DNA from 3 places in the Kocuria rosea genome. Region 3 is predicted to be linked to each of the others. Evidence: riboswitches for the same ligand, from Rfam matches in the RefSeq annotation. Region 3 holds a riboswitch; each other region holds the start of a gene.
The links. A riboswitch is a leader RNA that binds a small molecule or an ion and turns the genes downstream of it on or off. The one in region 3 is predicted to bind cyclic di-AMP.

Region 1: another riboswitch for cyclic di-AMP. It lies ahead of EQG70_RS01600 (C40 family peptidase); the one in region 3 lies ahead of EQG70_RS08420 (C40 family peptidase).
Region 2: another riboswitch for cyclic di-AMP. It lies ahead of EQG70_RS01255 (C40 family peptidase); the one in region 3 lies ahead of EQG70_RS08420 (C40 family peptidase).

The regions. Positions count from the first base shown of each region.
Region 1 covers NZ_CP035103.1:354,850-362,388, forward strand. Annotated here, with positions in the region: gene EQG70_RS01575 (DUF3093 domain-containing protein) at 146-691, shown strand; gene EQG70_RS01580 (metal-dependent transcriptional regulator) at 732-1,421, opposite strand; gene EQG70_RS01585 (Nramp family divalent metal transporter) at 1,466-2,746, opposite strand; gene EQG70_RS01590 (methyltransferase family protein) at 2,940-3,572, opposite strand; gene ctaD (aa3-type cytochrome oxidase subunit I) at 3,994-5,709, opposite strand; cyclic di-AMP (ydaO/yuaA leader) riboswitch at 6,144-6,295, shown strand; gene EQG70_RS01600 (C40 family peptidase) at 6,298-6,915, shown strand; gene EQG70_RS01605 (ArsR/SmtB family transcription factor) at 7,346-7,539, shown strand, end outside.
Region 2 covers NZ_CP035103.1:272,763-280,301, reverse strand. Annotated here, with positions in the region: gene gnd (phosphogluconate dehydrogenase (NAD(+)-dependent, decarboxylating)) at 1-898, shown strand, start outside; cyclic di-AMP (ydaO/yuaA leader) riboswitch at 1,771-1,939, shown strand; gene EQG70_RS01255 (C40 family peptidase) at 1,946-2,596, shown strand; gene EQG70_RS01250 (DUF305 domain-containing protein) at 2,924-3,622, shown strand; gene EQG70_RS18045 (hypothetical protein) at 4,002-4,178, shown strand; partial or broken gene EQG70_RS01245 (IS110 family RNA-guided transposase) at 4,362-5,526, shown strand; gene EQG70_RS01240 (response regulator transcription factor) at 5,697-6,419, shown strand; gene EQG70_RS01235 (sensor histidine kinase) at 6,416-7,539, shown strand, end outside.
Region 3 covers NZ_CP035103.1:1,810,050-1,817,588, reverse strand. Annotated here, with positions in the region: gene EQG70_RS08435 (DUF305 domain-containing protein) at 1-291, opposite strand, end outside; gene EQG70_RS08430 (four-helix bundle copper-binding protein) at 337-747, opposite strand; gene gnd (phosphogluconate dehydrogenase (NAD(+)-dependent, decarboxylating)) at 1,218-2,156, shown strand; cyclic di-AMP (ydaO/yuaA leader) riboswitch at 3,040-3,208, shown strand; gene EQG70_RS08420 (C40 family peptidase) at 3,215-3,856, shown strand; gene EQG70_RS08415 (DUF305 domain-containing protein) at 4,170-4,853, shown strand; gene EQG70_RS08410 (hypothetical protein) at 4,991-5,341, opposite strand; gene EQG70_RS08405 (response regulator transcription factor) at 5,454-6,167, shown strand; gene EQG70_RS08400 (sensor histidine kinase) at 6,173-7,300, shown strand; gene EQG70_RS08395 (heparan-alpha-glucosaminide N-acetyltransferase domain-containing protein) at 7,362-7,539, opposite strand, start outside.

The sequences.
Region 1 (7,539 bases), 1.5 Mb from region 3:
ATGCCGGGGGGTGACCATCGCCTGTGCCACGGAGCACACGGTTGGACTGTCCGATCAGCCCAGGAGCCTCAGCATGCACTGGGTCTGCGCCCCGTGATGGCAGACCAGCCGGTCCACCGGATCGCTGTCATGAGAGAATTGGAACATGTCCTACCCTGCGACGCTCGGCGCCTTCCCGCCCAATGAATCCCGCGGCGCCCAGGGGACGTCGCCGGACAGACTTGTCGAGGACCCTCCCGCGAAGGTCGACCCGAAAACGGTCTTGTACGAGGAGAGATTATCTGCCGCGTGGTGGATGTGGTTGCTCGTGCTCTTCGCGGGTCTGGTGGGTCTGATCGCCCTGGCTCCGATCAACATGTGGGTCGGGGCGGCGGTGGGGGCTGTGGTCGCCGGCGGCACTGCCGTGGCATTGATTGCCTCGAGCACCGGAATCGTGATCACCGGGGAGTCGTTGCAAGTGGGGCGCGCTCGTATTGAGCGCCGATTCGTGGGTGAGGCTGAAGCGTTTCGCGGCAGCGCCGTCCAAAGAGTGCGCGGCCCTGAACTGGACGCCCGCGCTTACATGAACTTCCGCGTTTCCGTGGGCCCGGTGGTGCGCATCCAGATCACCGATCCCGTGGACCCCACCCCGTATTGGTTGACCTCAACCCGTCACCCGGAGCGCATGGTCGAGGTTCTCTCCGCCGGCTGAGCGCGGCGCCCACCGGGGCATTCCCCGGTGGGCGCAGCTTTCAGAGGCTCCGGTGAGTCTTGAGGGTGGGTGTCACCCAGATGGCTTCGGCTTCCGTCGGTGCTAGCTCGATCGCGGTGTGGTGATACCCCGGTACACCGGTCGTTCCGCTGGCTTCCTGAGCGATGACACGAAAAGCCCCACCCGGCACGAGGCCGCAGTCGCGGAACCGGGTGAGGCGGTGTGGGTCGGCATCGGAAAGACGAATGATCTCGTATCGTCCCGGCTTCGCCTCGGTGAGTCGGGTGGTATTGAGCGGGCGGCGGGTGCGTCCCTGCGCGGTGGGGATCGGGTCCCCGTGTGGATCCACCGTGGGGCGACCCAGCCGGGCGTCGATGCGTTCGATCATGGCGTCGGAGGCGGCGTGCTCAAGACGTTCGGCCTCATCATGAACCTCCTCCCACGGATACCCCAGCGTGGTGGCCAGGAAGGTCTCCAGCAGCCGGTGCCGGCGCACCATCGCCACCGCGTACGCACGCCCCTGAGGGGTGAGGGTGACGGGCTTGTAGGGCTGGTACTCGACGAGCCCCTGGCCGGCCAATCGCTTGACCGTGTCGGTGACGTTGGGGGCAGAGGTCCCCATCCGTGCCGCCAAGGCTGTGGTGGTGATCGGCGGGTCGCCCCATTCGGTGGCCGACCAGATCGCCTTGAGATAGTCCTGGGCGACCGGGGTGATCTCACTCAAGTCCATAGGACCCACGCTACCGAGTGCCGCACCGCAGCTGCCGGGCCCATTCAATCGGCTCCGGCGACGGTCAGGATGATCAGCGCCACGTTCAACGACACGATCAGGGCCACCACCACCCAGGCGGCGACGGTCAGAGCCACCTTGTTCACGAAGACCCCCATCAGGGCGCGGCTGCTGCTCAGCCGCACTAACGGGATCAGAGCGAAAGGGATGCCCAGGCTCAGCAGCACCTGGGACAGCACCAGCGCCCAGGTCGGATCCACTCCGACCGCGATGATGACCAAGGCGGGGATCAAGGTGATCAGCCGACGGACGAACACCGGGATGCGCAGGTGCAGCAAACCGCCCATGATTGCCGACCCGGCGTAGGAGCCCACCGAGGTCGAGGCCAGCCCGGAGGCCAGCAACCCGATGCCGAAGGCGATCCCGACGGCCGGACCGAGGGCGGCGGTGATCGCCGCATGGGCTCCTTCGATGCTGTCGGTACCGGGCACCCCGGCGAGGTTGCCCGCGGCCAGTAACAGCATCGCGATGTTCACCGACCCGGCCACGAGCAGGGACAGCAGCACGTCCCACCGGGTGGCGCTCAGCAGCCGCGGCAAGGCCTCGGTGGGCACTGAGCGCCCGTGGCGATCGCGCGCCAGGGCGGAGTGGGCGTAGATGGCGTGGGGCATCACCGTGGCCCCGAGCATGCTCGCGGCCAGCAGCACCGTCGGGGTGCCCTCGAACCGCGGCACGATCCCGGCGACGGCCTCACCCCAGGACACGGGGCCGAAAAACAGGCCGGTGACGAAACCCGCGGTGACGATCGCCAGCAATCCGGTCACGACGAACTCGAAGAACCGGGGGCCGCGGTGGGTCTGGAGGACCAGCAGCAGCATCGAGATCACCCCGACGATCACGCCCCCGGCCAGCAGAGGGATCCCGAAGAGAATGTGCAGGGCGATCGCCCCACCGATCACCTCGGCCAGATCCGTGGCCGCGGCCACCAGCTCGGCCTGGACCCAGTACCCCAGTCGCCGGCCCCGGGGCAGACGGTCACCCAGCAACTCGGGCAGACTCGATCCGGTGACCAGCCCGACCTTGGCCGAAAGGTACTGGATGAGGACCGCCATGGCATTGGCGGCCACCAGCACCCACACCAGCAGATATCCGTACTGGGCGCCGGCAGTGAGATTCGCCGCGACGTTGCCCGGATCCACGTAGGCCACGGCGGCCACAAAAGCCGGGCCCAGTAACCACGGCAGCGGCTGCCGGCGCACCCACCGCTCCCCGGGGGAAGAGGCGGCAGCGCCCGTGGAGCCGGTGCGCCCCGTCCCGATCCTCATAGAAAGTTAACCTATACGAACTTTTCGCTGCGGGGAACCGGAAGCCTGACTGCCGGGCACGCTCATGATTTCCCGGGCTTCGCCTCCACGAAAGGTGGATGGCATCGACGGCCGATCACAGTGGCGCGGAACGTCAGAGGTGCGGGCTTCCCGGGCGGGTGAACTGCCGGCCAGTGGCGGTGGCACGACACGCTCAGGATCTCGGCTTACCCGGGGTTGCGCGGCGGAGCCGGCCGAGGCCGGGCACGAACCGGCCGGTGGCTGCGGCATAGGAGGCGTATACCTGTCGGTGGGTGCGCAGCAGGTAAGGCTCTTCGACGAGACGGACCTGTAGCTCGACGGCCACCAGCAGGCACAGCAGGGCTGCTGCACTGACCGCGGTGGGCACCAGAAGGGCCAGGCCGGCCATGGTGGTGAGCATCGCCGTGAAAATAGGGTTGCGCACCACGGCGAAAGCCCCGGTGGTGACCAGTTCTGTCCGTTCGGTGGCGTCGACGCCCACCCGCCAGGAGGCGCCCATGCCGGCCTGGGCGGCCAGTACACCGAAGAACCCCACGATGGTGATGAACGCCCCGGCCCAGGTGAAAGCCGCTGGTAGTCGGGGCGCGGCCACGGCGCCGGTGAGGGCGAGGACAGGCCCTGCTGCGCCGAGGACCAGAGCGATCGCGAAAAGTATTCCGCCCCACCACTCAGCAGAGCCAGGCGCCCCGCTCAACCCGCGGAAACCGGTGGACCCGGTGCGGCGCCGATGGATCCACGACCGCGCACCGAAGGCCACCGCCAGGCCGGCCAGATACAGGCTCAGCGCCAGAGCCGCGGCCATCATAGTCCTCCTCGATCAGGCTCATTCCAGCCCCCGGGCTGGCCCTGGCGGGGCGTGGAGGCATACTCAAACCACCCCCTAACAGTACACGGAAACCTGTACTTTTAGGGGGGAAGCGTGGTGACCCTTGCCCACATCTCGCCCCTGTCCCGGTGTGCCGTAGCGCAACTTCACCACCGGCGTTGGGCAGATGTCCCTGGATGAGTGGCGCCCGGTTCGTTTCGCCGTCGACCAGTAGAACTCGGCCGGGAGGTGAAGCGGACATGCCATCTCCCTTTTTCGGAGAAGCCCCGTGGTGTGTCGGCGACCAGCAGGAGCCTCGTCCCTTTTCGGTTGCAGGGCCAATCCGCCCCTCCCGTGCCGCAGCACTACGAGGGTTTCCCTGGCCGTCACCGCACCGATGAAGATCCTGGCAGCGAGAAAATTATTCCTTCCGCGTGGCGATGGCGGCGTCGTCGACCGGGGACTGCTGCGGGGACTCCGCGGCCAGCTCCGGGTGGTGCAGGTCCAGCGCCGGCCGCTCGGAGCGGATGCGCGGCAGCGAGGTGAAGTTGTGCCGCGGCGGCGGGCAGGACGTCGCCCACTCCAGGGATCCGCCGAAGCCCCAGGGGTCGTCGACCTCGACCTTGGTGCCGTTGCGCCAGGTGGTGTAGACGTTCCAGAACCACGGGATCATCGAGACGCCGAGGAGCATCGCCCCGACCGTGGAGATCTGGTTCATCCAGGTGAAGTTGTCCTCCGGCAGGTAGTCCGCGTAGCGCCGGGGCATCCCTGAGACCCCGAGCCAGTGCTGGATCAGGAAGGTCATGTGGAAGCCGAGGAACAGCAGCCAGAAGTGGATCTTGCCGATCCGCTCGTTGAGCATCTTGCCGGTGAACTTGGGCCACCAGAAGTAGAAGCCGGCGAACATGCCGAACACCACGGTGCCGAAGATGACGTAGTGGAAGTGGGCGACCACGAAGTAGGAGTCATTGAGGTGGAAGTCCAGCGGCGGGGCAGCGAGGATCACCCCGGTCAGGCCGCCGAAGAGGAAGGTGAACATGAACCCCAGGACCCACAGCATGGGGGTCTCGAAGGTGATCGAGCCCTGCCACATCGTGCCGATCCAGTTGAAGAACTTCACCCCGGTGGGTACGGCGATCATCATGGTCATGAACGCGAAGAAGCTCAAGAACACGGCTCCGGTCACGTACATGTGGTGGGCCCACACGGTCACCGACAGCGCGGCGATGGTGATGGTCGCGAACACGAGGCCCTTGTAGCCGAACAGCGGCTTGCGGGAGAACACCGGGATGATCTCGGAGACGATGCCGAAGAACGGCAGCGCCAGGATGTAGACCTCGGGGTGGCCGAAGAACCAGAAGAGGTGCTGCCACAGCACCGCCCCGCCGTTGGCCGGGTCGAAGATGTGCCCACCCAGGGTCCGGTCCATGCCGAGGGCGAACAGTGCAGCGGTGAAAGGCGGGAACGCCATGATCACGAGCAGCGAGGTGATGAGCGTGTTCCAGGTGAACAGGCCCATCCGCCACACGGTCATGCCGGGGGCGCGCATCGCGATGATCGTGGTGATGAAGTTGACCGCGCCCATGATCGTGCCGAAACCGGACAAAATCAGGCCGAACACCCACAGGTCACCACCGGAGCCTGGGGTGAAAGAAGCGTTGCTCAGCGGTGCGTAGGCGTACCAGCCGAAGGAGGCCGCGCCCTGCGGGGTGAGGAAGCCGGCGGTCGCGATCAGCGAGCCGAACAGGAAGAACCAGAACGCCAGGGCGTTGAGCCGCGGGAAGGCGACGTCGGGGGCGCCGATCTGCAGGGGGACGATGACGTTGGCGAAGCCGACGAACAGCGGGGTGCCGAACATCAGCAGCATCAGCGTGCCGTGCATGGTGAACAGCTGGTTGTACTGCTCCTTGGTCTCCAGGATCTGCATGCCCGGGGCGAAGAGCTCGGCGCGGATCAGCAGCGCCATGACGCCGGCGAGGCAGAAGAAGGCGAAGGAGGTGATCAGGTACATGTACCCGATCGTCTTGTGGTCGGTGGAGGTCAACCACTGCACCACCATCCGGCCTTTGGAGCGCGGCACGACCGTCGGGTGGGCTGTGCTTCGGAGCTGGTCGGCGGTGTAATCATAAATAGCCATGCGGTCTCCTCGGGCCCAAATGCCGTACGTATTCAAACGCCGATTACCGTAGCGCACATAGCTGGAGCTGCTCGGGGACGATTCTTGTACCGCCATCCGTGGAAATTTCCCTGACATCGGCCACCGAGCCTTTTAGGGCGGCACGCGTCCCCGCCACAGCGCGGTCAACGGCTCCCCGTACCGTCCGCACGCACCACAAAGGCATGTGCCGCCCGCCACGAGGCGCCATAATTTGCAGGACATTAATAGGAAAAAGTCGAGAAAAATTTACAACTTCATCAAATCTTGATTGTTTTCTTTATAGTTCCTATACATTCCCGAATGGGATTGTGATTGTTTCGTGATCTTCTTGTACTCTTCGATGCGTGCCGGCCACTGATCCTGTCGGCGCCTTCGGGCACATCGCCGAATTCTGCCGGTGCCCGAGGTTCATTACACAGAAACTGCTTGGCAGAAGCGGGGGAACCACATGCGGTCCCGATGATTCGGGTCCTAGGGGTTAAGTCGCCAGAGCATCCCGCCCTGCGACCGGGTGTCTCCCACCCGCATCCGACAGCTCACCTCGTAGGCAAAGGGAGGAGTACATCCATGGCATTCTTCAAGCACACTTCTGCTCGTCACCGCGCCGAGACCCCCTCGTGCCGGGCGCGTAACACCACCATCGCTGCTGCTGCTGGCGTGGCAATCCTTGGATCCGTGGCCCCGGCCCAGGCCTATGCGGAGCTCCCGGCTGCCCCGGCCGCCACGTCGTGGGCCCCGGCTTCGTCCTCTTTGGGGAGCCAGGGCTCCTACGTCACCCCGGCCCCGGTGGCGGCGCAGACGGCTTCGAGCGTGAGCCCGCAGTCCACCGCGATCACCGAGATCGCCCCCGCCACTGGCGGCATCGTGGGTACGGCCATGCAGGGTGTGGGCACCGGCTATGTCTGGGGCGGCACTTCCTTCGGTGCCTGGGACTGCTCTGGATTCACCGGGTGGGTCTACGCCCAGCAGGGTATCGATATTCCCCGCACCAGTTTCCAGCAGATCGCAGCCGCCACCCCGACCTCCACTCCGCAGCCCGGGGACCTGGTGTCTCAGAACGGTGGCAACCACATCGGCATCTACATCGGTGGCGGCAAGATGGTCTCTGCGCTGAACCCGACCCAGGGCACCTTCGTCCACTCCGTCAACGCCATGCCCCTCGATGGGTACTACACCTACCGCTGAGCTTCGCCCCACCAGTGGTGGCCGGTTGACGGGAGGCCTTCCGTCAGGTGCGAAGTGCTCCGAGAGGATCGTCATCGGCGACATATTTGGGGTACTTCGTGCCTGGATCGCAGAGTCGATCGGTCGCCACGGCCCGGCCGCCTTGCACCCGGTCGGGAAACGGCGCACGGGCGGGCTGCCCAGCGGAGCAGCGCAGAAAGTGATCATGGGCTCCACCCGTCTCCTGCCGGAGGCAGACAATCGCCTTCCCTCCCCGCAGGGGCATTGCGGCAACGGCCGCACGAGGTGCCGTGGTGGTTCGAGGACGGGGGCGCCGCAGTGGCGGACGGCACCCCCATCCGCCCACACCGTAGGGACACAAGCTGGACATTGCCCGAGCCTCGCTCGACCCCGCCCCTCTTTGATACAGATTCTGCTGTACGGTTGTGGCATGAGGATCTTGTCCCCGGTCGAGGTGATGTCCCGGTTCGGCAAAGCACTGGCCGATCCCACCCGGGCCGCGGTGCTGCTGCAGCTGCAGCAGGGCCCGGCGGTGCCCTCGGAACTGGCGGCCCAGATCGGGGTGAGCCGGCAGATCCTGTCCAACCACCTGGCCTGCCTGCGCGACTGCGGGCTGGTCGTGGG
Region 2 (7,539 bases), 1.5 Mb from region 3:
CATGGGTGAGCGGTTGCGCGAGGCCGGCCACACCGTCGTCGGCTACGACACCGACCCGGAGCTCTCCGACACCGAGAGCCTCACCGCCATGGTGGAGCAGATCGGCAGCCCGCCCCGGGTCGTGTGGGTCATGGTGCCGGACACGGTGGTGGACCCGGTGATCGACGAGCTGTCCGGGCTGCTCGGGACGGGGGACGTGATCATCGACGGCGGCAACTCCCGGTGGGTCCACGACGCCCCCCGCGCCCGGAGACTGGCGAGCCGGGGCATCGAGTACCTGGACTGCGGGGTCTCCGGCGGCGTGTGGGGGATCACCCAGGGCTACGCCCTCATGGTCGGCGGGGACGAGGGCACCGTGGCCAAGGCGCAGCCGATCTTCGACTCGCTCAAGCCCGCCGGCGAGTTCGGCTTCGTCCACGCCGGCGAGCACGGTGCGGGCCACTTCGCGAAGATGGTCCACAACGGCATCGAGTACGCGATCATGCAGGCCTACGCCGAGGGCTGGGAACTGCTCGAGGCCGCCGGTCACGTCCGCTCGGTGCGGGAGACGTTCAACTCCTGGCGCGAGGGGTCGGTGATCAAGTCCTGGCTGCTGGACCTGGCGGTGAACGCGCTGAACGAGGACGAGCACCTGGACCGGCTCGCCGGCTACGCCGAGGACTCCGGCGAGGGCCGCTGGACGGTAGAGGCCGCCCTGGACCTCGCGGTCCCGGTGCCGGCCATCTCGAGTGCCCTCTTCGCCCGGTTCGCCTCCCGGCAGGACCAGGCCCCGGCAATGAAGATGATCGCGGCGATGCGCAACCAGTTCGGCGGCCACACGGTCCGCGACGTGGCCGCGGGCCCCGAGCACGTCGAGGCCGCACCCGGCGAGGAGCCGGCCCACCCCGCCGAGCAGTAGGTCCAGCCGTCCCCGCCGCCAACGGCCCGGAAGCGGCCACCCCCCTGCAAGGCCTGCGCCATGCCGATCCGCACGGTCACCACGGTCGGCACTGCTCCCGCCCAGTGCCGGCCTTGTCGAGGAACGCCTGCGGGGCGAGCGGATCGCGGATCAACAGCCCGTGCCCACGATCGAGGCAGCGGTGACGGCACCGCCCGGCGTCCCCAATCGGCCCGGAATACTGATCGGCCCAGCCACGTGGCAGCCGGCAGCCCAGTGGCTCCGCCGCTGACGACTCTGGCCTCACCAACGACAGCGAAGGGCCCGCTCAATTACTCCCCTCGCCCGGGCCATTGATCTACCGGTCCAATACATGGACCCGGAGGAATTTGAAGATCTCGTGAAGAAAGCAGGTCTTCTCACCTGTTCGACACCCTTGGATATGAAGATTTCATGAAGGAAACAGCTCACTCCCCCAAGCAATGCTGGGCGGTTTCGTAAAAGAATCCGAGAACACCCTTGAGGGACGCTGAAGCTCCCCCGGGGGCTCACCTCCCCCCGCACCCGGCGCAGGCCGAAGAATTCCACGGGTAGTAAGGGCAGCGGATCCGAGCTCCCACCGCGCCCATCGGCGCGATGCCGCAGGTCAGAGCCTCCCCCGAGCGGTCCCGATGAGTGGTGGCACCGGAAGGAACGACAGCTAGCGGCGCCACCCCGCCGGATCGAATGTGCCCCAGGTGTGGTGGGCTACCGGCCGGTTTGCCGGCGATCGCGCGAGGAGGCGCAAGCCTTTCCCGGCGCTACAGGGAATGTGACCTTTTCGTTATCTAAGCGCTAGTGTCCTCTGCGTGCCGTTGGCTGATCTCATCGGCTTCCCCGGGTGCTTCGCCGAATTCTGCCGGCAGCCGGGGTCCCCATCACAGAAATGACTTGGCAGAAGCGGGGGAACCATACCCGGTCCGCACCCGGACCTTGGGGTGAAGCCGCCGGAGCTACAGGCTCGGCGGCCGGGTGCCTCCCACCCGAACCCGACAGCTCACCTCGTAGGCAAAAGGAGGACCCCTATTCATGGCTTTCTTCACGCGTAGCTCTGCCCGCCACCGCGCCCAGACCCCCTCGCACCTGGTGCGCACCACGACCCTGGCCGCCGCTGTCGGCGCGGCGGTGATCGGCTCCGTCGCCCCGGCTCAGGCCTATGCCGAAGCCCCCGCCACGTCCGGCACCGCATACTCGGCCCCCGCGACCTCCCCGGCCCCGGCCGCTTCCCAGGCCCCCGTCACTGTGCAGACGGCGAGCCTGCCGGCCGCTCCGGCCGCTGGGGCGGCCACCTCGAGTCTGTCCCCCCAGTCCTCGGACATTTCCGAGATCTCCGCCACCTCCGCTGCGGCCGGCGGCATTGTCGGCACCGCGATGCAGGGTGTCGGCACCGGCTACGTCTGGGGCGGCACGGACTTCGGCGCCTGGGACTGCTCCGGTTTCACCCAGTGGGTCTACGCCCAGCAGGGCATCGACATCCCCCGTACCAGCCAGCAGCAGTGGGCGGCCGGCACCCCGACCACCGACCCGCGCCCCGGGGACCTCGTCGTCCAGAACGGCGGGGCCCACATCGGCATCTACCTCGGTGGCGGCAAGATGATCTCCGCACTGAACCCCACCCAGGGCACCTTCGTGCACAGCGTGAATGCCATGCCGACGGTCGGCTACGTCACTTTCCGCTGACACAGGACGCCGCCCGCCTCGAATGCCGCTCGTGGCGGGCGGCGGGTGTGCCCCCACCTGATCAGCATCCAGGATCGGTCGGTCAGAACCTGAGATGCCTACATCAGGCCACCGCCGGGGAACACCCCGATTCGGCCCCCTGATGGGCCCGCTCTTGAAGGTTCAGTGAAGATCTACCGCCCAGCCCTCCCAGCCCGGAGAAAGCAACCACGGCGGGGCTACCGTGGACGGATCGGCCCGCCTCGACCCGAGGCTGAGCAGAGCAGAGCAGAGCAAACACCACGATATGCAGGCCCAGCACGGGCTGTTGCGAAGGAGAGGTTCGTCATGACGTCGACGTTCAAGCACCTGGCCGCCGGGACGGCCCTGGCGCTGGCCCTCAGCGGTGCCGGGGCGACCGCGGCGGTCGCGTCCCCGACGCACCAGCCTGCCTCCGCCTCCGCACAGACGGGTGCTGAGCGGCACATGAGCCACGACCGCCATTTCGCCGTGATGATGGTCCCCCACCACCAGGGTGCCACCGACATGGCCGAGCTGGCCCTGGAGAAGTCCGAGCGTCCCGAGATCCGTGACCTGGCGGAGAAGATCATCGAGGCCCAGACCGAGGAGATCCAGCAGTTGGAAGCGGCGGCTCAGCGGCTGGCCGCCGAGAACACCCCGGGACACCACCACCACGGCCACGGCCACGGCCACGGCCACGGCCATGGCCATGGTCATGGCGGCCATGGTCATGGCGGCCATGGTCAGAGCATGAATGCCGACATGCAGGGCGCCATGATGGACGGCATGGACGGCATGGACGGCATGAGCCTCGAGGAGCTGGCGAAGCTGTCCGGGGATGATTTCGACAAGGCCTTCCTCGAGGAGATGATCGCCCACCACCAGATGGCCCTCGAGATGGCCGAGATGGAGCTGCAGATGGGCACCGACCCCGAGCTGCGAGCCATGGCGAAGACGATGATCGAGGATCAACAGACGGAGATCGAGCTCATGCAGGGTTGGTTGGAGGAGTGGTTCGCGGTCTGACCCAGGACTACGCACTGGGCCGTCACCGGCTGGAACGGGCCGACGCCGGGACTTCATGGTCCCCGTCGACCCGTTCCACTGTTGCATCCGCTCTTCCGGTTGAAGTGTTCCAGCCAGCCCAGCGCGGTGCTCCTTGGCGCAGCACCCCAATGGGTGCGCGCCCTTCGCGCAGCCAGCAGCACCCCGCACGATCACCGCTCAACCGTGGGTTTGGCAGCTCCCCCTCGTCTTGCCTCAGGGCGTGGACCCCTCGCCTGGTGGCCTGCCTCACCAATGCGCGCCGTCACCGAGAGAGCCCAGACCACCGAGGTGAACCGCACGGTGGTGGTGGCCGGTCCCGGGCGAGTTGCGTGTGTCGGGACTCGCGGAAGGGCGACACGTGATCTTCTCCGTGCTCGATAGCCATCTCATCGGCCTGGGGCAGGAGATCGTTAACAAAAGCGACCACCGGTTCACCGGTGAGCCCGGCCACGACGAGTCCGCCCCCCGTTACCTTCTTCCTATCTCGTCCGTCCAGCAGGATGGAGGAGTGCTGACCGGCCGGTCCTCGGCATGATCGTTTGCCCCCAGTCATCCATGATCCGGGGGGTGTAGTCACCGAGGACCGGTCCGGTGGTCACGGATCGCTAATAGAGGCAGGGCCCGCTGGTTCAGGGCCTTCGTAACGTGGATGCCGAGCGTGACCACCTCCCGGCCGGCCAGCACGCGCAGATGCCAGTGCAGGAGAGGGGATTCGATCGTGGCGGAGCAACCACTGCCGGCGGTGTTCGTCGGCCTCGACGTCGGCAAGTCCGACCACCACGCCGTGGCCGTGACGAGCACCGGGAAGACGGTCTACGACAAGGCCCTGCCCAACGACGAGACCCGGCTGCGGGCCATCCTCGAGGAGCTGGCCGCCGAGCACGGGCCGGTGCTGATGGTCGTAGACCAGCCGGCCACCATCGGGGCGCTGCCGGTGGCCGTCGCCGAAGCCACCGACCAGGTTGAAGTGGCCTATCTGCCCGGACTGGCGATGCGCCGGATCGCGGACCTGCACCCAGGCACGGCCAAGACCGATGCGCGGGATGCCCTGATCATCGCTGAGGCCGCCCGGACCATGCCCCATACCCTGCGCGACATCCGGGTCGACGAGGCCCAGATCGCCGAACTCGCGGTGCTGGCCGGCTTCGACGACGACCTGGCCGCCCAGATCACCGCCACCTCCAATCGGTTGCGCGGGATGCTCACCCAGATCCACCCCGCCCTGGAACGGGTCCTCGGGCCGCGGGTGACGCATCCGGCGGTGGCCGACCTGCTCACCCGCTACCCGACCCCGGCCAAGCTGGCCGCGGCCGGGCGGGGCCATGCGGGCCCGACTGAAGAAGCACGCACCCCGGCTGGCCGAGGCCCTCACGGAGGAGATCTTCGACGCCCTGGGGCAGCAGAGCGTGGTCGTCGCCGGCACCGAGGCCGCCGCCACCGTCGTCCCGATCCTGGCCGGGCAGCTGGCCGCCTTGATCCACCAGCGCGCCACGGTGGCTACCCAGGTCGAGGCCCTCGTGGAGGCCCACCTCTTCCGCGGTCCTGACCTCGATGCCCGGGGTAGGGGTCAGGACCGCCGCGAGGATCCTCACCGAGGTCGTCGGCAAGGACTTCCGAGATGCCGGGCACCTGGCTTCCTACGCCGGGATCGCCCCCGTCACCCGAAGGTCGGGGACCTCGATCCGCGGCGAGCACGCCGCCAAGGGCGGCAACAAGAGATTGAAGCGGGCGCTGTTCCTCTCGGCCTTCGCCTCGCTCAACCACCCGCCCTCACGGGCGTACTACGACCGGAAACGGGCCCAGGGCAAACGCCACAACCAGGCCGTCATCGCCCTGGCCCGCCGACGACGGACCGACTCTTCGCGATGCTGCGCGACGGCACCTCTACCAAGACCCCACCGAGCCACGAGACCCGTCACCGGTGGCCCTGGCCGCTTGACGAAAACGATAGAGGCACCCCGTTTCGTTCCCGAGGCTTCAGACGCGGTCGCCCTGGGACGCCGAGACCTGCAGCACAGTGTCCATGTCACAGTGATCAACACCGGGAGGACAGATGACGGATCCGCTCACCGGGCGTGTTCTGGTGGTCGACGACGAGGTCGACCTGGCGCAGTTGATCGCGGGCTATCTGCGCAACGCCGGACTTCAAGTCACTTTGCGCCACACCGGCAACGAGGCCGTGGCCGCGGTGCAGGATTTCTCCCCGAACGTACTGGTGCTGGACCTGGGGCTGCCCGGGATCGATGGGTTCGAGGTGTGCCGCCAGGTACGGACCTTCTCCGACTGCCACGTGCTGATGCTCACCGCCCGCGACGACGAGGTCGACAAGATCGTGGGCCTGTCGGTAGGTGCCGATGACTATATGACCAAGCCGTTCAGCCCGCGCGAGCTCGTGGCCCGGGTCCAGGCCATGTTGCGACGGGCCCGCACGGGAGGTGCCGAATCCGCAGCCGGCTCCCTACCAGGGCAGCACGCCCTGGTGATCGGGGAGCTGGTGGTGGACGAGGACTCCCGTCAGGTGCACCTGGGCGGGGAACCGGTGGCGTTGACGAGGATCGAGTTCGACCTGCTCTTGTGTCTGGCGGCCCGCCCGCAGCTGGTGCTCTCCCGCCGGCAGCTGGTGGAGCTGGTCTGGGACACGCACTGGACGGGGGATGAGCACCTGGTGGATGTGCACATCGGGCGGATCCGCAAGAAGCTCGGCGATGAGGCGTCCAGCCCGAGGTTCATCCACACCATCCGCGGGATCGGTTACCGGTTGGGCACCGGACGATGAGCACCACCGTCTCTAGCCGCACCCGGCGCTGGTCCTGGAGCCCGTTGACGGTGCGGTTGATGCTGGCCCAGACCGCGGTGCTGGCCGTCGGGCTGATCATCGTGGTGATCACCGCGGTCTTGGTCGGGCCGAACATGTTCTACTACGAGCTCATCGAGGCCGGCCACGCCAATGAGGCCGACGGGCTGGTGCACCTGGAGGACGCCTTCCGCTCGGTGAGCCTCACCGCCCTGACCATCGGCGGGGTTCCGGCGCTCTACATCGCCGGGATGCTCACCTTCTACCTCTACCGCACGATCGGGCGGTCCCTGACCTCCTTCAGCACCGCCGCACAGGAGGTGGCTGCCGGCAACTACGACGTGCGTGTCACCTCCACCACCCTGGGCCCGGAGTTCGACTCCTTGGCGGGCTCTTTCAACGACATGGCGGCCAAGCTCGACGCCGTAGACACCACCCGCCGCCAGATGCTGGCCGATCTGGCGCACGAGATGCGCACCCCGCTGGCCAGTCTGAAAGGGCACCTGGAGGGCATCGAGGACGGAGTGGTCCAGTGGGATGAACGGACCACCGGCATCCTCTACGCCCAGATCGCCCGGCTGGAGCGACTGGCCCGCGATATCCGCCAGCTCACCGCCGCCGAGGAAGGGATGACCCATCTGCAACTGACCCCCCAGGACCCAAGCCGGTTGGCAGCCCAGGCGGTCGCTGCCGTCCAGCAAGACGCCACCGCCCAGAACATCTCGGTGACCGCTGTCAGCACCGGCATGGAGGTCACACCGGTGCTGGTCGATCGGGAGCGGATGGGACAAGTGCTGGGCAACCTGCTGGAGAACGCCCTGCGCCACACCCCACCCGGCGGTGTCATCACCGTGCGCACCGACCACACCCCGGCGGCGGTCACCGTCACCGTCACCGACACCGGGGACGGCATCGGCCCTGAGCACCTCCGGCACGTCTTCGAACGCTTCTACCGCGCCAACTCCGGCCGGGAAGCCCACCGTGGCGGATCCGGCCTGGGGCTGGCCATCAGCAAGTCCCTCGTCGAAGCCCAGGGCGGGACTTTGGAGGTCACCAGTGAGGGCCCCGGGCGCGGGAGCCGCTTCCAGATCCGACTGCCCCG
Region 3 (7,539 bases):
GACCGTGATGATGTCCTCGCACATCGCGGCCAGCTCCGGGTGCACGGCCTTGTCCACGCACTCCTGAGCCATCACGACCGCCATGTAGTGGTGGTCGATCATGCTCTTCAGGAACTCCACCTCGAAGCTGGCGGCTTGCTCGTTGCCGGCCGGGGCATCGGCGAAGGCCGGGGCCGCCGTCGCCACCCCTGTGCCGGTCACCGCCCCGAGAGCCAGAACGGCCGACGCGGCCGCGGCAGGAACACGCCGCCGAAGGCGCCGTTTGCCCGAGATCACGCTCTGTTCTTCCATGCTCGTCCTTTACCTTTCCTGCGTCAGGTCAGTGCTCGGCCCGTCTCAGCCCAGGGAGGAGATCAGGTCCGCGCAGGCGGCCTCGCAGCGGCGGCAGGCCTCGGCGCACACGCGGCAGTGCTCGTGCTCACCCGCGTGCTGGGCGCACTCGTCGCCGCAGGCCTTGCAGGCGGCCCGGCATGCCTCCAGGACGGCCCGGGTGACCTCGGCGTTGTTGCCGGTCTGACGGGAGAGCACACGGCCGGTGCTCGCGCAGATGTCGGCGCAGTCCAGGTTCTTACGGATGCACGTGGTCAGCTCCGCGACCATGTCCTCGGCCAGGCAGGCATCCGCGCAGGCGGTACAGGTCTGGGCGCACTCGAAACAGGCCTCGATGCACTCCGCCAACTTTTGCTGGTCGATGTCCCCCAGGTCCTTCGGGTAGGTCTCCAGCATCGAGCTCACGTGATGAGTCATGGTTCTGCTCCTTCTCTCATACTGCGGTTCGTGCGGTATATCGATCTGGTGCCGACGGATCCTGCGATCCACCATGTTTCCGACAGTAGCCTTATCAGCGCTGTATCTAAACGGTGATCAACTCCATGTCAGGGCGATGAGCGGGAATCTTCACGGAACCTTCAAGAAGGAGGTCCTGGAACCGTGGGGCCTTCCCTGGCGCGGCGGGCTAGTTGAGCTTGTCGGCATGGAGCAGCGCCACGCGCGTGGACGCATCCGTGCGGCTGGGCCCGTCCGGCACCGGTTCCGCACGTCGTGTGGCAGCCCCAGACGACAGCGTGAGAACGTGGCGGACACCCTGGGATGGAGGGGAGGAAACTGTCCCTGTTGGCTAGATACAAGAGGGCTGTGTCTGTGCGGTCTTCCTCCGTGGGGTGACCCTGCCAGCTGATCTCCGTCTGAGCGGCGGAGGACCGAGAAGGGAGCACACCATGCAGGTGGGACTGGTAGGACTGGGCAAGATGGGCGGCAACATGGGTGAGCGGTTGCGCGAGGCCGGCCACACCGTCGTCGGCTACGACACCGACCCGGAGCTCTCCGACACCGAGAGCCTCACCGCCATGGTGGAGCAGATCGGCAGCCCGCCCCGGGTCGTGTGGGTCATGGTGCCGGACACGGTCGTGGACACCGTGATCGACGAGCTGGCCGGGCTGCTCGGGACGGGGGACGTGATCATCGACGGCGGCAACTCCCGGTGGATCCACGACGCCCCCCGCGCCCGGAGACTGGCGGACCGGGGCATCGAGTACCTGGACTGCGGGGTCTCCGGCGGCGTGTGGGGCATCACCCAGGGCTACGCCCTCATGGTCGGCGGGGACGAGGGCACCGTGGCCAAGGCGCAGCCGATCTTCGACTCGCTCAAACCCGCCGGCGAGTTCGGCTTCGTCCACGCCGGCGAGCACGGTGCGGGCCACTTCGCGAAGATGGTCCACAACGGCATCGAATACGCGATCATGCAGGCCTACGCCGAGGGCTGGGAACTGCTCGAGGCCGCCGGTCACGTCCGCTCGGTACGGGAGACCTTCAACTCCTGGCGCGAGGGATCGGTGATCAAGTCCTGGCTGCTGGACCTGGCGGTGAACGCGCTCAACGAGGACGAGCACCTGGACCGGCTCGCCGGCTACGCCGAGGACTCCGGCGAAGGCCGCTGGACGGTGGAGGCCGCCCTGGACCTCGCGGTCCCGGTGCCGACCATCTCCAGCGCCCTCTTCGCCCGGTTCGCCTCCCGGCAGGACCAGGCCCCGGCGATGAAGATGATCACGGCGATGCGCAACCAGTTCGGAGGCCACACGGTCCGCGACGTGGCCGCGGGCCCAGAGCACGTCGAGGCCGCACCCGGCGAGGAGCCGGCCCACCCCGCCGAGCAGTAGGTCCGACCGTCCCCGCCGCCAACGGCCCGGAAGCGGCCACCCTCACCCCCCTGCAAGGCCTGCGCCATGCCGATCCGCACGGTCACCACGGTCGGCACTGCTCCCGCCCGGTGCCGGCCTTGTCGAGGAACGCCTGCGGGGCGAGGGGATCGCGGATCAACCGCCCGTGACCACGATCGAGGCAGCGGTGACGGCACCGCCCGGCGTCCACAATCGGCCCCGGAATACTGATCGGCCCAGCCACGTGGCAGCCGGCAGCCCAGTGGCTCCGCCGCTGACCACCCTGGCCTCACCAACGACAGCGAAGGACCCGCTTAATTACTCCCCTCGCCCCGGGCCATTGATCTACCGGTCCGATACATGGACCCGGATGAATTTCAAGATCTCGTGAAGAAAGCAACTCTTCCCACCTGGTCGACACCCTTGGATATGAAGATTTCATGAAGAAAACAGCTCACTCCCCCAAAAAATACTGGGCGGTTTCGTAAAAGAATCCGAGAACACCCTTGAGGGACGCTGAAGCTCCCCCGGGGGTTCACCTCCCCCCGCACCGGGCGCAGGCCGAAGAATTCCACGGGTAGTAAGGGGCAGCGGATCCGAGCTCCCACCGCGCCCATCGGCGCGATACCGCAGGTCAGAGCCTCCCCGGAGCGGTCCCGATGAGTGGGGGCACCGGGAGGAAAGACAGCTAGCGGCGCCACCCCGCCGGAACGAATGTGCCCCAGGCATGGTGAGCTACCGGCCGGTTTGCCGGCGACCGCGCGAGGCCGGTGCAAGCCTTTTCCCGGCACCACAGGGAATGTGACCTTTTCGTTATCTAGGCGCTAGTGTCCTCTGCGTGCCGTTGGCTGATCTCATCGGCTTCCCCGGGTGCTTCGCCGAATTCTGCCGGCAGCCGGGGTCCCCATCACAGAAATGACTTGGCAGAAGCGGGGGAACCATACCCGGTCCGCACCCGGACCTTGGGGTGAAGCCGCCGGAGCTGCAGGCTCGGCGGCCGGGTGCCTCCCACCCGAACCCGACAGCTCACCTCGTAGGCAAAAGGAGGACCCTCATTCATGACTTTCTTCACGCGTAGCTCTGCCCGCCACCGCGCCCAGACCCCCTCGCACCTGGTGCGCACCACGACCCTGGCCGCCGCTGTCGGCGCGGCGGTGATCGGCTCCGTCGCCCCGGCTCAGGCCTATGCCGAAGCCCCCGCCACGTCCGGCACCGCATACTCGACCCCCGCGACCTCCCCGGCTCCGGCCGCTTCCCAGGCCCCCGTCACCGTGCAGACGGCGAGCCTGCCGGCCGCTGGGGCGGCCACTTCGAGTCTGTCCCCCCAGTCCTCGGACATTTCCGAGATCTCCGCCACCTCCGCTGCGGCCGGCGGCATTGTCGGCACCGCGATGCAGGGTGTGGGCACCGGCTACGTCTGGGGCGGCACGGACTTCGGCGCCTGGGACTGCTCCGGTTTCACCCAGTGGGTCTACGCCCAGCAGGGCATCGACCTCCCCCGCACCAGCCAGCAGCAGTGGGCGGCCGGTACCCCGACCACTGACCCGCAGCCCGGCGACCTCGTCGTCCAGAACGGCGGGGCCCACATCGGGATCTACCTCGGTGGCGGCAAGATGATCTCCGCGCTGAACCCCACCCAGGGCACCTTCGTGCACAGCGTGAATGCCATGCCGACGGTCGGCTACGTCACTTTCCGCTGAGCCAACACGCCGCCCGCCACGAATGCCGCTCGTGGCGGGCGGCGGGTGCGCCCCCCACCTGATCAGCATCCAGAATCGGTCGGCCCGGACATGCCTGCACCCATCCACCGACCGGGAACACACCGATCTGGCCGCCTGATGGGCCCGCTCTTGAAGGTTCGGTGAAGATCTAACGCCCAGCCCTCCCAGCCCGGAGAAAGCGACCACGGCGGGGCTACCGTGGACGGATCGGTCCGCCTCGACCTGAGGCTGAGCAGAGCAAACACCACGATGTGCAGGCCCAGCACGGGCTGCTGCGAAGGAGAGGTTCGTCATGACGTCGACGTTCAAGCACCTGGCCGCTGGGACGGTCCTGGCGCTGGCCCTCAGCGGTGCCGGGGCGACCGCGGCGGTCGCCTCCCCGACGCACCAGCCTGCCTCCGCCTCCGCACAGACGGGCGCTGAGCGGCACATGAACCACGACCGCCATTTCGCCGTGATGATGGTCCCCCACCACCAGGGTGCCACCGACATGGCCGAGCTGGCCCTGCAGAAGTCCGAGCGTCCCGAGATCCGTGACTTGGCGGAGAAGATCATCGAGGCCCAGACCGAGGAGATCCAGCAGCTGGAAGCAGCGGCCCAGCGGCTGACTGCCGAGAACACCTCCGGGCACCACCACCACGGACACGGCCACCGCCACGGGCACCACGGACACGGCGGCCATGGTCAGAGCATGAATGCCGACATGCAGGGCGCCATGATGGACGAGATGGACGAGATGGACGGCATGGACGGCATGAGCCTCGAGGAGCTGGCGAAACTGTCCGGGGACGAGTTCGACCAAGCCTTCCTCGAACAGATGATCGCCCACCACCAGATGGCTCTCGAGATGGCCGAGATGGAGCTGCAGATGGGCACCGACCTCGAGCTGCGAGCCATGGCGGAGAAGATGATCGAGGACCAGCAGGCGGAGATCGAGCTCATGCAGGGCTGGTTGGAGGAGTGGTTCGCGGCCTGATCCAGGACCACGAGCTGGGCCGTCACCGACTGGAACGGGCCGCCACCGGGATGTCATGATCCCCGTCGACCCGTTCCAGCCAGTCCAGTGCGGTGATCACCAACCCGGCACCCGATGGGCGCGCACCCTTCGCACAGTCAGCAGCACCCCAAACGGTCACCGACCAACCGTAGGTTCGCCAGCGCCGCGCCCTCTTGCCTCAGGACACGGACCCCCTCGCCTGGGGTCCTGCTCTCCAGCGCGCGCACCGTCACCGAGATGTCCGAGATGTCCGAGATGTCCGAGATGTCCGAGATGTCCGAGATGTCCGAGACCACCGGAGTCCCCTCGCACGGTGGTGGGGTGGCCGGATCCCGGCCGTGTTGCGTCTGTCCGGGCTCGTGGATGGGCGACACGCGACCTTCTCCGTGCCCGATAACCATCTCATCTGCCTGGGGCAGGGGATCGTTAGTCACAGCGACCACCGGTTCACCGGTGAGCCCGGCCATGACGAGTCCACCCCCCCCTGTTTCGTTCCCGAGGCCTCAGACACGGTCGCCCTAGGACGCTGGGGCTCGCAGCACAGTCTTCATGTCACAGCGATCAGTATCGGGAGGACAAATGACGGATCCGCTCACCGGACGTGTGCTGGTGGTCGACGACGAGGTCGATCTCGCGCAGCTGATCGCGGACTATCTGCGCAAGGCCGGACTCGAGGTCGTGATGCGCCACGACGGCACGGAGGCGGTCGCCGCGGTGCGGGAGTACACCCCGGACGTGCTCGTGCTGGATCTGGGGCTGCCCGGGATCGACGGGATCGAGGTGTGCCGTCAGGTGCGGGCCATCTCGGACTGCCACGTGCTGATGCTCACCGCCCGCGACGACGAGGTCGACAAGATCGTGGGCCTGTCGGTGGGCGCCGACGACTACGTGACCAAGCCGTTCAGCCCGCGCGAGCTCGTGGCCCGGGTCCAGGCCATGCTGCGCCGGGTGCGCACCCGGCCCGTCCCGGCGCCGGCGGGGCAGGGTCGGGTGCTGGTGATCGGGGACCTGGTGGTGGACGAGGCCGCCCGGGAGGTCCGCCTGGGCGGGGAGCCGGTGGCGTTGACCCGGATCGAGTTCGATCTGCTGGCCGCCCTGGCGGCCCACCCGCAACTGGTGCTCTCGCGCCGGCAGCTGGTGGAGATGGTCTGGGACACCGCCTGGACCGGGGACGCGCACCTGGTGGACGTGCACATCGGGCGGATCCGCAAGAAGCTCGGTGATACGGCTTCCGGCCCGAGGTTCATCCACACCATCCGCGGGGTCGGCTACCGGATGGGCACCGGCCGATGAGCACCATGGTCTCGAACCGGACCCGGGCCTGGGGGCCGCTGACCGTGCGGCTAATGCTGGCCCAGACCGCGGTGCTGGCCGTGGGTCTACTCATCGTGGTTGTGACCGCGGTGCTGATCGGGCCGAACATGTTCTACCACGAGCTCATCGACGCAGGCCACGCCGACGAGGCCACCGGGCTGGTGCACCTGGAGGACGCCTTCCGCTCGGTAAGCCTCACCGCCCTGGCCATCGGCGGGCTGCCGGCGCTCTACATCGCCGGGATGCTCACCTACTACCTCTACCGCACGATCAGAGGCTCCCTGGCCGCTTTCAGCACGGCGGCCGGTGAGGTGGCCGCGGGCAACTATGAGGTGCGGGTGACCTCGGCGAAGCTGGGCCCGGAGTTCGACTCCCTGGCCTCCTCCTTCAACGAGATGGCCGCCAGGCTCGCCACCGTGGACACCACCCGGCGCCAGATGCTGGCCGATCTCGCGCACGAGATGCGCACCCCGCTGGCCAGTCTCAAAGGCTATCTGGAGGGCATCGAGGACGGGGTGGTGGACTTGGATGAGCACACCACCGGGATCCTCAACGCCCAGATCACCCGACTGGAACGCCTGGCCCGCGACATCCGCCAACTCACCACCGCCGAGGAGGGCATGACGCGCCTGCAGCTCACCCCCCAGGACCCCGAGCACCTGGCGAACCAGGCGGTCGCGGCCATCGAGCCCGACGCCGCCGGCAAGGGCGTGTCGATCACCTCGGTGAGCACCGGTATGGAGGTCACCCCGATCCCCTTGGATCCGGAGCGGATGGGCCAGGTGCTGAGCAACCTGATGGAGAACGCCCTGCGCCACACCCCGACCGGGGGCACCATCGTGTTGCGCACCGACCACACCCCGGAGGCGGTCACCTACACCGTCTCCGATTCGGGGGAAGGCATCAGTGCGGAGAACCTTCCGCACGTCTTCGAACGCTTCTACCGCGCCCACACCGGCCGGGAGGCCCACCGCGGAGGCTCGGGGCTGGGCCTGGCGATCAGCAGGGCCCTGGTCGAGGCCCAGGGCGGAACGCTGGAGGCCACCAGCGACGGCCCCGGGCGCGGGGCCAGCTTCCGGATCCACCTGCCCCGCCCTCAGCCCGCCGACTGAGCCCCGAGGGAGCACTCGAACTCCAGGTCCGGGCACGGCCCGTGAGGGGGTGCACCGCCAGCTACCCGTGCGAGGACCCGGAGTTCCCGTGGAGCACGGCCCGGCGGGTGCCCTTCACGGACAGCCCGATCACCCGTTCCAGCGGGCCCTGACCCAGGGCCCGGTGCCAGGCCACCGCGAACAGTGCTGCGACCACCAGGTGGATGATGAACCACAGGTAGGGCTGGTCGTAGTGGATC